Regions from separate parts of the Paenibacillus nitricinens genome, predicted to be linked through region 1. Evidence: a T-box and tRNA genes for the amino acid it is inferred to sense, from the RefSeq annotation. Region 1 holds a T-box; the other regions hold tRNA genes.
The links. A T-box is a leader RNA that pairs with one kind of tRNA and senses whether it is charged. The one in region 1 lies ahead of ACN6KS_RS24195 (valine--tRNA ligase), so its partner is inferred to be a tRNA-Val.
Positions count from the first base shown of each region.

Region 2: it encodes a tRNA-Val, which carries the amino acid that the T-box ahead of ACN6KS_RS24195 (valine--tRNA ligase) is inferred to sense. The anticodon was not compared.
Region 3: it encodes a tRNA-Val, which carries the amino acid that the T-box ahead of ACN6KS_RS24195 (valine--tRNA ligase) is inferred to sense. The anticodon was not compared.
Region 4: it encodes a tRNA-Val, which carries the amino acid that the T-box ahead of ACN6KS_RS24195 (valine--tRNA ligase) is inferred to sense. The anticodon was not compared.

Region 1 is NZ_CP183948.1:5,405,292-5,408,556, reverse strand. Features, by position in the region: gene ACN6KS_RS24200 (LysM peptidoglycan-binding domain-containing protein) at 1-1,001, shown strand, start outside; T-box leader at 1,344-1,627, shown strand; gene ACN6KS_RS24195 (valine--tRNA ligase) at 1,690-3,265, shown strand, end outside.
Region 2 is NZ_CP183948.1:6,115,947-6,119,211, reverse strand. Features, by position in the region: rRNA gene ACN6KS_RS27280 (23S ribosomal RNA) at 1-1,804, shown strand, start outside; rRNA gene rrf (5S ribosomal RNA) at 1,880-1,996, shown strand; tRNA gene ACN6KS_RS27270 (tRNA-Asn) at 2,003-2,078, shown strand; tRNA gene ACN6KS_RS27265 (tRNA-Thr) at 2,080-2,155, shown strand; tRNA gene ACN6KS_RS27260 (tRNA-Glu) at 2,167-2,241, shown strand; tRNA gene ACN6KS_RS27255 (tRNA-Val) at 2,282-2,357, shown strand; tRNA gene ACN6KS_RS27250 (tRNA-Gln) at 2,401-2,475, shown strand; tRNA gene ACN6KS_RS27245 (tRNA-Lys) at 2,481-2,553, shown strand; tRNA gene ACN6KS_RS27240 (tRNA-Leu) at 2,569-2,652, shown strand; tRNA gene ACN6KS_RS27235 (tRNA-Gly) at 2,659-2,733, shown strand; tRNA gene ACN6KS_RS27230 (tRNA-Arg) at 2,741-2,817, shown strand; tRNA gene ACN6KS_RS27225 (tRNA-Pro) at 2,846-2,919, shown strand; tRNA gene ACN6KS_RS27220 (tRNA-Gly) at 2,932-3,005, shown strand; tRNA gene ACN6KS_RS27215 (tRNA-Pro) at 3,020-3,093, shown strand; gene ACN6KS_RS27210 (ImmA/IrrE family metallo-endopeptidase) at 3,195-3,265, opposite strand, start outside.
Region 3 is NZ_CP183948.1:5,888,893-5,892,157, reverse strand. Features, by position in the region: rRNA gene ACN6KS_RS26195 (23S ribosomal RNA) at 1-1,613, shown strand, start outside; tRNA gene ACN6KS_RS26190 (tRNA-Asn) at 1,674-1,749, shown strand; tRNA gene ACN6KS_RS26185 (tRNA-Ser) at 1,753-1,845, shown strand; tRNA gene ACN6KS_RS26180 (tRNA-Glu) at 1,864-1,938, shown strand; tRNA gene ACN6KS_RS26175 (tRNA-Val) at 1,994-2,069, shown strand; tRNA gene ACN6KS_RS26170 (tRNA-Met) at 2,087-2,163, shown strand; tRNA gene ACN6KS_RS26165 (tRNA-Asp) at 2,190-2,267, shown strand; tRNA gene ACN6KS_RS26160 (tRNA-Phe) at 2,278-2,353, shown strand; tRNA gene ACN6KS_RS26155 (tRNA-Thr) at 2,381-2,456, shown strand; tRNA gene ACN6KS_RS26150 (tRNA-Tyr) at 2,462-2,547, shown strand; tRNA gene ACN6KS_RS26145 (tRNA-Trp) at 2,553-2,626, shown strand; tRNA gene ACN6KS_RS26140 (tRNA-His) at 2,650-2,725, shown strand; tRNA gene ACN6KS_RS26135 (tRNA-His) at 2,771-2,846, shown strand; tRNA gene ACN6KS_RS26130 (tRNA-Gln) at 2,866-2,940, shown strand; tRNA gene ACN6KS_RS26125 (tRNA-Gly) at 2,947-3,021, shown strand; tRNA gene ACN6KS_RS26120 (tRNA-Cys) at 3,032-3,105, shown strand; tRNA gene ACN6KS_RS26115 (tRNA-Leu) at 3,120-3,198, shown strand.
Region 4 is NZ_CP183948.1:953,943-957,207, reverse strand. Features, by position in the region: gene ACN6KS_RS04285 (YdeI/OmpD-associated family protein) at 1-312, opposite strand, end outside; tRNA gene ACN6KS_RS04280 (tRNA-Gly) at 417-487, opposite strand; tRNA gene ACN6KS_RS04275 (tRNA-Pro) at 500-573, opposite strand; tRNA gene ACN6KS_RS04270 (tRNA-Arg) at 604-680, opposite strand; tRNA gene ACN6KS_RS04265 (tRNA-Gly) at 689-763, opposite strand; tRNA gene ACN6KS_RS04260 (tRNA-Leu) at 770-853, opposite strand; tRNA gene ACN6KS_RS04255 (tRNA-Lys) at 869-944, opposite strand; tRNA gene ACN6KS_RS04250 (tRNA-Gln) at 1,013-1,087, opposite strand; tRNA gene ACN6KS_RS04245 (tRNA-Asp) at 1,104-1,181, opposite strand; tRNA gene ACN6KS_RS04240 (tRNA-Met) at 1,207-1,283, opposite strand; tRNA gene ACN6KS_RS04235 (tRNA-Met) at 1,356-1,432, opposite strand; tRNA gene ACN6KS_RS04230 (tRNA-Val) at 1,450-1,525, opposite strand; tRNA gene ACN6KS_RS04225 (tRNA-Glu) at 1,532-1,603, opposite strand; tRNA gene ACN6KS_RS04220 (tRNA-Ser) at 1,620-1,712, opposite strand; tRNA gene ACN6KS_RS04215 (tRNA-Asn) at 1,718-1,793, opposite strand; tRNA gene ACN6KS_RS04210 (tRNA-Ile) at 1,797-1,873, opposite strand; rRNA gene rrf (5S ribosomal RNA) at 1,931-2,047, opposite strand; rRNA gene ACN6KS_RS04200 (23S ribosomal RNA) at 2,123-3,265, opposite strand, start outside.

The DNA.
Region 1 (3,265 bases):
AACCACAGCCGGCCTGGCAGCAGGAAGAGTACACAGTGGCTTATTCCCCTCTCAGTGATGACAGGGTAGAAGCAACAGCGGAGCATCAAGAACATGACAATGACGCACTTTATGAAAATTCTCAGTGGACCTTTGGTGAGGATGCATCGGAGGTTGCTGTAGAAGAACATGAGCACGCTGAAGCGAATGAACAGGAAACAGAAGAATCATTGGTCTCAAGTGGAACTGGTCAATCGTCCCCTATAGTGAATTTCTCATCCGCTCATGAGAAGGACAAGGGCGCGAAAGCTAGGACGCATAGTCTGGATTTGGAAACAGAGGATTCCAAAGCCGGAATAGCGGATTACTGGTTTAAAGCGGAGTCACAGAATGAAGCTGAGGCCACTCCGCTGGATCATGTTAGCCAGGCGAGTCAAGCGGATCAGGAGCAAGAAGCGGAATATACTTTTGCTTCAAGAGAAACCGCTGTTCCAGCAGCGATTACCGACGCAGACAAAGATATCGCTGTATTTGCTTCTGAAAACGTAGCAAACCATGAGCTTCACACACAAGAAGAGAATGCGCAGCCGATCAGTGAGAATACGAACGAAGGCTTAGTTTCTCAGGAGACTGTGCCACATACCGAGGAGAAACAAGATCTTAAGATTGCGCTAGGAAGCAAGCAAGAAGCGGAGGCTCCAGCCAAAGAACATCTCACCTTCTCTTCATTACTCAGCTCTAGTCGTTCTCGTAAAGAACAAGAGGCTCTCCTATCTGAAGGAAATGCATCGGCTGCAGCGATCATTCCCGAGGCCGGAAATAATACGGAGTGGAAGAGCAGATTCATTACCGGAGCAGATGGCGCTAACCTATTCCGTAAGGTTCGCCTTTGCATCGTACAGCGTGAAGAAACGTTGGATACAATCGCAGAGAAGTATCAGCTAAGTGCGCGGGAGCTGGGAATGTATAATCGATTGTCCGGGCAGAGTGTAGAAGAAGGGCAAGTGTTGTACATTCCATAAATGAATTACAATGCATATTCACATGAATAGATGAATCCCGGTCTGTTAGTAGATCGGGATTTTTGTCAAAATATAAGAATATATAAGTTTCACATTATACATTATCCTTATATTTCTCGAATAAACGCTTACCGTCCGTAAAAGGACGTCGAAGGCGTTTATTCTTGTGTGACCGGAGAACGTTAGAATACGGGGTATCTAATCAATGCAGTGTGAGGAATCGAATGAAATTTCGACATATGCCCGCTATAAGTCGAAATTCCGCTCAAAGTCCCGCTGTAGAAGCCTATTCAGGTTGACTAGGGAAGACTCAAAATGTATTATGGAGTAAGCAATATCTAAGTAAAGACTGGGAACGGGAAGAGTAGGCGGTCAGCCCTTCAGAGAGCGGAATGCAAGTGCTGTGACATTCCGTAGGATACAGCCACCGAAGTCGCCCCGGAGTCGCCCTTCTGAGCTTGTCTTCATGGATATGAAAGATAAGTTAGGATGTGGCCGGTAGCAGCCGTTATCTGTACGAGTGTCGCGCTAAGCTTCTGAACCGTAAGGTGAGAGAAGTGCAGGTTTATTTTTCATTGGCGCGAAACAAAGGTGGTACCGCGAAAGAATGGCCTTTCGTCCTTTGAGACGAGGGGTCTTTTTGTTTTTTAGAAACCAACTACAAGTAACCAAGTGGAGGTATCAGAGAATGGCTGACCCAAATAATCTAACAGCGGCAGAGGCTGCCGCTGCAAATGATTCTAAGAATGAAATGCCAACCACGTATGATCCGAAATCGGCAGAAACCAAGTGGTATTCCTACTGGACAGAGGGTGGATATTTCCGTGCAGGCGGGCGTCCAGATGCAAAAGCATACAGCATTGTAATCCCGCCGCCAAACGTAACGGGAATGCTGCACATTGGTCATGCGCTTGATTTTACGCTTCAGGATATCCTGATTCGTACGAAACGGATGCAGGGCTTCGACACGTTGTGGCTACCAGGTACGGACCATGCCGGTATCGCAACGCAGACAAAGGTAGAGCAAAAGCTGCGTGAGCAGGGAATTTCTAGACATGATCTCGGCCGCGAGAAGTTCCTGGAGCAGGTGTGGGAGTGGAAAGATAAATATGCGAACACCATTCATGAGCAGTGGGCTAAGATGGGGCTTTCCCTTGACTATTCCCGCGAACGTTTTACCCTGGATGAAGGGTTATCGAAAGCTGTACGCGAGGTATTCGTTAAGCTCTATAATAAAGGCCTGATCTACCGCGGCAAACGTATTATCAACTGGGATCCGGCGGCTCGTACAGCATTGTCGGATATCGAGGTTGAATATAAAGAAGTTAATGGTCACTTGTATCACCTGCGTTACCCGCTCAAAGACGGTAGCGGATTTATCACAGTGGCGACTACACGTCCGGAGACGATGCTGGGTGATACAGCGGTTGCTGTTCATCCGGAAGACGATCGTTACAAAGATCTAATCGGCAAAACGTTGATCCTGCCGATTATTGGCCGTGAGATTCCGATTATCGCTGATGATTATGTAGACAAAGAGTTTGGTAGTGGTGCGGTTAAGATTACACCCGCTCATGATCCGAATGACTTCGAAATGGGTCAACGTCACAACTTACCGCAGATTAACGTAATGGATGAGAGCGGTACGATGAATGAAGAAGCAGGACCTTACCAAGGTCAAGACCGGAGTGTATGTCGTAAGGCCATTACTGCTGACCTGAAGGAGCAAGGCGTCCTGATCAATATCGAAGATCATGTGCATCAAGTAGGACACAGTGAGCGCTCTGGAGCGGTTGTTGAGCCGTACTTGTCTACACAATGGTTCGTAAAGATGCAGCCGCTGGCTGAAGCTGCCATCAATGCACAGAAGGATGGGAACGGGGTTAACTTCGTACCGGACCGTTTCGAGAGAACTTACCTGAACTGGATCGAGAACGTACGTGATTGGTGTATTTCCCGTCAGCTGTGGTGGGGACATCGTATTCCGGCATGGTATTCCGAGTCTACTGGTGAATTGGTTGTAGCAAATGACGAGGAAGAAGCGCGCCGGATCAGTGGCTTAACCGACTTGAAACAGGACGAAGATGTACTGGATACCTGGTTCAGCTCTAATCTTTGGCCTTTTGCCACACTAGGATGGCCGGATGAGGACAGTGCGGATTTCAAACGCTACTACCCGAACGATGTGCTCGTAACGGGCTACGATATTATTTATTTCTGGGTAGCACGGATGATCTTCTCTGCCCTCGAATTCACCGGAGAAA
Region 2 (3,265 bases), 710 kb from region 1:
CCATTGAAAGAGTGCGTAATAGCTCACTGGTCGAGTGACTCTGCGCCGAAAATGTAACGGGGCTAAACACACCACCGAAGCTATGGCTAGATACTATGTATCTGGGGTAGGGGAGCGTTGTATGTGGGTTGAAGGTGTACCGTAAGGAGCGCTGGACAGCATACAAGTGAGAATGCCGGTATGAGTAACGAAAAGATCAGTGAGAATCTGATCCGCCGAAAGCCCAAGGTTTCCTGAGGAAGGCTCGTCCGCTCAGGGTAAGTCGGGACCTAAGGCGAGGCCGAAAGGCGTAGTCGAAGGACAACAGTTTGAAATTACTGTACCACCGTAATCCGCTATGAGCGATGGGGTGACGCAGGAGGGTAGTGACGCGGACTGATGGATATGTCCGTCTAAGCAGTGAGGCTGATGTGTAGGCAAATCCGCACATCGTTAAGGCTGGGCTGTGATGGGGAGCGAAAATTACAGTAGCGAAGGTCATGATCTCACACTGCCAAGAAAAGCCTCTAGCCAGGAGAAGGTGCCCGTACCGCAAACCGACACAGGTAGGCGAGAAGAGAATTCTAAGGCGCGCGGAAGAACTCTCGTTAAGGAACTCGGCAAAATGACCCCGTAACTTCGGGAGAAGGGGTGCCCCGGTAGTGTGAATAGCACGAGGGGGCCGCAGTGAAAAGGCCCAAGCGACTGTTTAGCAAAAACACAGGTCTGTGCGAAGCCGCAAGGCGAAGTATACGGGCTGACGCCTGCCCGGTGCTGGAAGGTTAAGGGGAGTGGTTAGGAGCAATCCGAAGCTATGAACCGAAGCCCCAGTAAACGGCGGCCGTAACTATAACGGTCCTAAGGTAGCGAAATTCCTTGTCAGGTAAATTCTGACCCGCACGAATGGCGTAACGACTTGGGCGCTGTCTCAACGAGAGATCCGGTGAAATTTTAATACCTGTGAAGATGCAGGTTACCCGCGACAAGACGGAAAGACCCCATGGAGCTTTACTGCAGCTTGATATTGAATTTGGGTACGATCTGTACAGGATAGGTGGGAGCCGTAGAAATCGGAGCGCAAGCTTCGGTGGAGGCGCCGTTGGGATACCACCCTGATCGTATCTAGGTTCTAACCTAGTACCGTAATCCGGTACGGGGACCGTGTCAGGCGGGCAGTTTGACTGGGGCGGTCGCCTCCTAAAGAGTAACGGAGGCGTTCCAAGGTTCCCTCAGAATGGTTGGAAATCATTCGAAGAGTGCAAAGGCATAAGGGAGCTTGACTGCGAGACCTACAAGTCGAGCAGGGACGAAAGTCGGACTTAGTGATCCGGTGGTACCGCATGGAAGGGCCATCGCTCAACGGATAAAAGCTACCCTGGGGATAACAGGCTTATCTCCCCCAAGAGTCCACATCGACGGGGAGGTTTGGCACCTCGATGTCGGCTCATCGCATCCTGGGGCTGAAGTAGGTCCCAAGGGTTGGGCTGTTCGCCCATTAAAGCGGTACGCGAGCTGGGTTCAGAACGTCGTGAGACAGTTCGGTCCCTATCTGTCGTGGGCGCAGGAAATTTGAGAGGAGCTGTCCTTAGTACGAGAGGACCGGGATGGACGTACCGCTGGTGCACCAGTTGTTTCGCCAGAAGCATGGCTGGGTAGCTACGTACGGACGGGATAAGCGCTGAAAGCATCTAAGCGTGAAGCCCCCCTCAAGATGAGATTTCCCAATTAGTAAGACCCCTTGAAGACGACGAGGTAGATAGGTTGGAGGTGGAAGTGCAGTAATGCATGGAGCTGACCAATACTAATCGGTCGAGGGCTTATCCTATATTTAAAACGCAAATTCAATTCGGATTCAGTTTTCAGGCGACTCAAGCCTGAGCATTTACGCTGTAAATGCCCGTTTGGTGGCGATAGCGGAGGGGTTCCACGCGTACCCATCCCGAACACGACCGTTAAGCCCTCCAGCGCCGATGGTACTTGGACCGAAGGGTCCTGGGAGAGTAGGACGTTGCCAAGCGGATATTCCCTGATAGCTCAGTTGGTAGAGCACTCGACTGTTAATCGAGTTGTCACAGGTTCGAGCCCTGTTCGGGGAGCCATGCTCTCATAGCTCAGCAGGTAGAGTGCTTCCATGGTAAGGAAGAGGTCACCGGTTCGAATCCGGTTGAGAGCTCCACAGATTTGCAAGGCCCGTTGGTCAAGGGGTTAAGACACCTCCCTTTCACGGAGGTAACATGGGTTCGAATCCCATACGGGTCACCAACTTTTACTTGTACTTACCCTTAGAGGGTCCCATAGATATGGAGGCTTAGCTCAGCTGGGAGAGCATCTGCCTTACAAGCAGAGGGTCGGGGGTTCGATCCCCTCAGCCTCCACCATAATCTTCCTGAGAGATTGTGGGCAACATAGAGTTACCATCAATGGGGATTAGCCAAGTGGTAAGGCAACGGACTTTGACTCCGTCACTCATAGGTTCGAATCCTATATCCCCAGCCAAGTGCGAGCCATTAGCTCAGTTGGTAGAGCACCTGACTTTTAATCAGGGTGTCGAAGGTTCGAGTCCTTCATGGCTCACTTTTATTATTACATGCGCGTGTGGCGGAATGGCAGACGCACCAGACTTAGGATCTGGCGTTTCACGACGTGGGGGTTCAAGTCCCTTCACGCGCACCACTTATTGCGGACGTGGCTCAGCGGTAGAGCATCGCCTTGCCAAGGCGAGGGTCGCGGGTTCGATTCCCGTCGTCCGCTCCATAATTTTGCGCCCTTAGCTCAGCTGGATAGAGCGTTTGACTACGAATCAAAAGGCCGGGAGTTCGAATCTCTCAGGGCGCGCCATTTTTATTAAGCACTTATAGTATTATAACGGGATGTAGCTCAGCTTGGTAGAGCACCTGGTTTGGGACCAGGGGGTCGCATGTTCAAATCGTGTCATCCCGATTTTTCACCTTTGCGGGTGTAGTTCAATGGTAGAACTTCAGCCTTCCAAGCTGATAGCGTGGGTTCGATTCCCATCACCCGCTCCATAATTTTATAGTAACGGGATGTAGCTCAGCTTGGTAGAGCACCTGGTTTGGGACCAGGGGGTCGCATGTTCAAATCGTGTCATCCCGATACTCAGCTTAATTGCTCTTAGATAGCTCTTACTTCGGTAAGAGCTTTTTTTGTTATGTATAGAATTAAAACACGCATAAATTCATATAACATATGTTCTATCATTCTTCCAAAAGAAACTGTACTTCTGATGGAATGCCAATCCGTAGATAATAACTTTTACAGGATTCTT
Region 3 (3,265 bases), 480 kb from region 1:
AAAGATCAGTGAGAATCTGATCCGCCGAAAGCCCAAGGTTTCCTGAGGAAGGCTCGTCCGCTCAGGGTAAGTCGGGACCTAAGGCGAGGCCGAAAGGCGTAGTCGAAGGACAACAGTTTGAAATTACTGTACCACCGTAATCCGCTATGAGCGATGGGGTGACGCAGGAGGGTAGTGACGCGGACTGATGGATATGTCCGTCTAAGCAGTGAGGCTGATGTGTAGGCAAATCCGCACATCGTTAAGGCTGGGCTGTGATGGGGAGCGAAAATTACAGTAGCGAAGGTCATGATCTCACACTGCCAAGAAAAGCCTCTAGCCAGGAGAAGGTGCCCGTACCGCAAACCGACACAGGTAGGCGAGAAGAGAATTCTAAGGCGCGCGGAAGAACTCTCGTTAAGGAACTCGGCAAAATGACCCCGTAACTTCGGGAGAAGGGGTGCCCCGGTAGTGTGAATAGCACGAGGGGGCCGCAGTGAAAAGGCCCAAGCGACTGTTTAGCAAAAACACAGGTCTGTGCGAAGCCGCAAGGCGAAGTATACGGGCTGACGCCTGCCCGGTGCTGGAAGGTTAAGGGGAGTGGTTAGGGGTAACCCGAAGCTATGAACCGAAGCCCCAGTAAACGGCGGCCGTAACTATAACGGTCCTAAGGTAGCGAAATTCCTTGTCAGGTAAATTCTGACCCGCACGAATGGCGTAACGACTTGGGCGCTGTCTCAACGAGAGATCCGGTGAAATTTTAATACCTGTGAAGATGCAGGTTACCCGCGACAAGACGGAAAGACCCCATGGAGCTTTACTGCAGCTTGATATTGAATTTGGGTACGATCTGTACAGGATAGGTGGGAGCCGTAGAAATCGGAGCGCAAGCTTCGGTGGAGGCGCCGTTGGGATACCACCCTGATCGTATCTAGGTTCTAACCTAGTACCGTAATCCGGTACGGGGACCGTGTCAGGCGGGCAGTTTGACTGGGGCGGTCGCCTCCTAAAGAGTAACGGAGGCGTTCCAAGGTTCCCTCAGAATGGTTGGAAATCATTCGAAGAGTGCAAAGGCATAAGGGAGCTTGACTGCGAGACCTACAAGTCGAGCAGGGACGAAAGTCGGACTTAGTGATCCGGTGGTACCGCATGGAAGGGCCATCGCTCAACGGATAAAAGCTACCCTGGGGATAACAGGCTTATCTCCCCCAAGAGTCCACATCGACGGGGAGGTTTGGCACCTCGATGTCGGCTCATCGCATCCTGGGGCTGAAGTAGGTCCCAAGGGTTGGGCTGTTCGCCCATTAAAGCGGTACGCGAGCTGGGTTCAGAACGTCGTGAGACAGTTCGGTCCCTATCTGTCGTGGGCGCAGGAAATTTGAGAGGAGCTGTCCTTAGTACGAGAGGACCGGGATGGACGTACCGCTGGTGCATCAGTTGTTCCGCCAGGAGCATGGCTGAGTAGCTACGTACGGACGGGATAAGCGCTGAAAGCATCTAAGCGTGAAGCCCCCCTCAAGATGAGATTTCCCAATTAGTAAGACCCCTTGAAGACGACGAGGTAGATAGGTTGGAGGTGGAAGTGCAGTAATGCATGGAGCTGACCAATACTAATCGGTCGAGGGCTTATCCTATACTTAAAACGCAAATTCAATTCGGATTCAGTTTTCAGGCATCAAGCCTGGTATGAATATTCCCTGATAGCTCAGTTGGTAGAGCACTCGACTGTTAATCGAGTTGTCACAGGTTCGAGTCCTGTTCGGGGAGCCATATGGAGAGGTGTCCGAGTTTGGCCGAAGGAGCACGATTGGAAATCGTGTAGGCGCCACAAGCGTCTCGAGGGTTCGAATCCCTCTCTCTCCGCCACAAATTTTTACTTAGTATGGCCCGTTGGTCAAGGGGTTAAGACACCTCCCTTTCACGGAGGTAACATGGGTTCGAATCCCATACGGGTCACCAAATTTTCACTTGATTTTACATAGTGGACTTTGGTACAATAACAATTGTTGTTTATGGAGGCTTAGCTCAGCTGGGAGAGCATCTGCCTTACAAGCAGAGGGTCGGGGGTTCGATCCCCTCAGCCTCCACCATATTCATTTAAGAACGACGCGGGGTGGAGCAGCCCGGTAGCTCGTCGGGCTCATAACCCGAAGGCCGCAGGTTCAAATCCTGCCCCCGCAACCAATTTTCATCAAGAAATTATATCTTTTGGAACCGTGGTGTAGTTGGCCTAACATGCCTGCCTGTCACGCAGGAGATCGCGAGTTCGAATCTCGTCGGTTCCGCCATTTTTACCTTGGCTCGATAGCTCAGTCGGTAGAGCAGAGGACTGAAAATCCTCGTGTCGGCGGTTCGAATCCGTCTCGAGCCACCATGATTTTCACAATAGAATGAGTGCCATGCCGGTGTAGCTCAATTGGTAGAGCAACTGACTTGTAATCAGTAGGTTGGGGGTTCAAGTCCTCTCGCCGGCACCATCCTTGGAGGATTAGCGAAGTGGCCAAACGCATCAGACTGTAAATCTGCTCACGTAAGTGTTCGGTGGTTCGAATCCATCATCCTCCACCAGTTTTAGGGGCATAGTTTAAAGGTAGAACAACGGTCTCCAAAACCGTTGGTGTGGGTTCAATTCCTGCTGCCCCTGCCAAATTCTTTCTAAAGTTTAATATGGCGATCGTGGCGAAGGGGTTAACGCACCGGATTGTGGTTCCGGCATTCGTGGGTTCGAGACCCATCGGTCGCCCCATTTACTTTAACAAAGAAGAATGGCAACGAATTTCAGTTTAATATGGCGACTGTGGCGAAGGGGTTAACGCACCGGATTGTGGTTCCGGCATTCGTGGGTTCGAGACCCATCAGTCGCCCCATTTTACTTTAAAATGTTATTGGGGATTAGCCAAGCGGTAAGGCAACGGACTTTGACTCCGTCATGCATAGGTTCAAATCCTATATCCCCAGCCATTTTATGCGGACGTGGCTCAGCGGTAGAGCATCGCCTTGCCAAGGCGAGGGTCGCGGGTTCGATTCCCGTCGTCCGCTCCATATTTTACATGGCGCCATAGCCAAGTGGTAAGGCAAAGCTCTGCAAAAGCTTTATCCCCAGTTCAAATCTGGGTGGCGCCTCCATTAAGTTCATATGTGCCGGCGTGGCGGAATGGCAGACGCGCTCGACTCAAAATCGAGAGGGAAACCGTGGAGGTTCGAGTCCTCTCGCCGGTATATCAAAAAGGTTTGTAAAGTCGCTTGTATAAGCAACTTTACAAACCTTTTTTCTTTGTCTTTGAGC
Region 4 (3,265 bases), 2.3 Mb from region 1:
GCTACTCAGCGCATCAAGGAAATCCTCTGGGGCTTCTACCTCCCGTAATTGATGATCTTGCTCCATCGTCATACGCACAATATCACCAGGTTGAGCTTTGGCTAGATCCCTTAGTTCTTTCTTTACCACCATAAAATGCTTTCCGTTTCCATGGGGCATAAGCGTTCCTCTATAGGGGATTCCATTTACACTTCCTTTTACCTGTATTCTGGACTTTGTTTCAAATATTTGTTCGGCATCAAAAGGGACGTTAAGATAAGTCCAGCTCCCGCTTGCATCAGGCCGCACTAATTTAGCTTCGAATTCAAACATAGCTACATCCCCCTCAACTAAAATCCTATGTTCTATTGTATCCATTCGAATGTAACTATACAAAAAAACACCTATCTATAATAGATAGGTGTTTCTTAATTATAAGCGGGTGATGGGAATCGAACCCACGCTATCAGCTTGGAAGGCTGAAGTTCTACCATTGAACTACACCCGCAAAGGTATAAAATCGGGATGACACGATTTGAACATGCGACCCCCTGGTCCCAAACCAGGTGCTCTACCAAGCTGAGCTACATCCCGTCAAAACATGTAATTACTTCGTAATAAAAATGGCGCGCCCTGAGAGATTCGAACTCCCGGCCTTTTGATTCGTAGTCAAACGCTCTATCCAGCTGAGCTAAGGGCGCAAAAATTATGGAGCGGAAGACGGGAATCGAACCCGCGACCCTCGCCTTGGCAAGGCGATGCTCTACCGCTGAGCCACTTCCGCAAAATATGGTGCGCGTGAAGGGACTTGAACCCCCACGTCGTGAAACGCCAGATCCTAAGTCTGGTGCGTCTGCCATTCCGCCACACGCGCACACTTTAAAAATAATGGTGAGCCATGAAGGACTCGAACCTTCGACACCCTGATTAAAAGTCAGGTGCTCTACCAACTGAGCTAATGGCTCGCAAGATGGGGTCCCCGAAAAGTATTCGGATTCACCTTCAGAGAGTAACTTCACTTTTTGGGGTGAAGTGGCTGGGGATATAGGATTTGAACCTATGCATGACGGAGTCAAAGTCCGTTGCCTTACCGCTTGGCTAATCCCCAACAATAATTAACTAAATGGCGGAACCGACGAGATTCGAACTCGCGATCTCCTGCGTGACAGGCAGGCATGTTAGGCCAACTACACCACGGTTCCAAAGACATAATGCATAAGTGAAAATTGGTTGCGGGGGCAGGATTTGAACCTGCGGCCTTCGGGTTATGAGCCCGACGAGCTACCGGGCTGCTCCACCCCGCGTCATTTAATAATTATATACTATTCATTTACACTTCGCCAGCTAGTCCCAAAACATCATGCTTAAGGAAAATTTGGTTGCGGGGGCAGGATTTGAACCTGCGGCCTTCGGGTTATGAGCCCGACGAGCTACCGGGCTGCTCCACCCCGCGTCGTTCTTAAATGAATATGGTGGAGGCTGAGGGGATCGAACCCCCGACCCTCTGCTTGTAAGGCAGATGCTCTCCCAGCTGAGCTAAGCCTCCATGTTATGACCCGTATGGGATTCGAACCCATGTTACCTCCGTGAAAGGGAGGTGTCTTAACCCCTTGACCAACGGGCCATGCTAATAAAATTTGTGGCGGAGAGAGAGGGATTCGAACCCTCGAGACGCTTGTGGCGCCTACACGATTTCCAATCGTGCTCCTTCGGCCAAACTCGGACACCTCTCCATAAATGGCTCCCCGAACAGGACTCGAACCTGTGACAACTCGATTAACAGTCGAGTGCTCTACCAACTGAGCTATCAGGGAATATGGTGGGCCTTAGTGGACTCGAACCACCGACCTCACCCTTATCAGGGGTGCGCTCTAACCAGCTGAGCTAAAGGCCCTTTTAAGACATTTAAATATTAAGGGCAAAAAAAATACCACGGGTAATGTGGTTGTCCGCTTGGCGGCGTCCTACTCTCCCAGGACCCTTCGGTCCAAGTACCATCGGCGCTGGAGGGCTTAACGGTCGTGTTCGGGATGGGTACGTGTGGAACCCCTCCGCTATCGCCACCAAACGGGCATTTACATCGTAAATGCTCAGGCTTGAGTCGCCTGAAAACTGAATCCGAATCGAATTTGCGTCTTAAATATAGGATAAGCCCTCGACCGATTAGTATTGGTCAGCTCCATGCATTACTGCACTTCCACCTCCAACCTATCTACCTCGTCGTCTTCAAGGGGTCTTACTAATTGGGAAATCTCATCTTGAGGGGGGCTTCACGCTTAGATGCTTTCAGCGCTTATCCCGTCCGTACGTAGCTACTCAGCCATGCTCCTGGCGGAACAACTGATGCACCAGCGGTACGTCCATCCCGGTCCTCTCGTACTAAGGACAGCTCCTCTCAAATTTCCTGCGCCCACGACAGATAGGGACCGAACTGTCTCACGACGTTCTGAACCCAGCTCGCGTACCGCTTTAATGGGCGAACAGCCCAACCCTTGGGACCTACTTCAGCCCCAGGATGCGATGAGCCGACATCGAGGTGCCAAACCTCCCCGTCGATGTGGACTCTTGGGGGAGATAAGCCTGTTATCCCCAGGGTAGCTTTTATCCGTTGAGCGATGGCCCTTCCATGCGGTACCACCGGATCACTAAGTCCGACTTTCGTCCCTGCTCGACTTGTAGGTCTTGCAGTCAAGCTCCCTTATGCCTTTGCACTCTTCGAATGATTTCCAACCATTCTGAGGGAACCTTGGAACGCCTCCGTTACTCTTTAGGAGGCGACCGCCCCAGTCAAACTGCCCGCCTGACACGGTCCCCGTACCGGATTACGGTACTAGGTTAGAACCTAGATACGATCAGGGTGGTATCCCAACGGCGCCTCCACCGAAGCTTGCGCTCCGATTTCTACGGCTCCCACCTATCCTGTACAGATCGTACCCAAATTCAATATCAAGCTGCAGTAAAGCTCCATGGGGTCTTTCCGTCTTGTCGCGGGTAACCTGCATCTTCACAGGTATTAAAATTTCACCGGATCTCTCGTTGAGACAGCGCCCAAGTCGTTACGCCATTCGTGCGGGTCAGAATTTACCTGACAAGGAATTTCGCTACCTTAGGACCGTTATAGTTACGGCCGCCGTTTACTGGGGCTTCGGTTCATAGCTTCGGGTTACCCCTAACCACTCCCCTTAACCTTCCAGCACCGGGCAGGCGTCAGCCCGTATACTTCGCCTTGCGGCTTCGCACAGACCTGTGTTTTTGCTAAACAGTCGCTTGGGCCTTTTCACTGCGG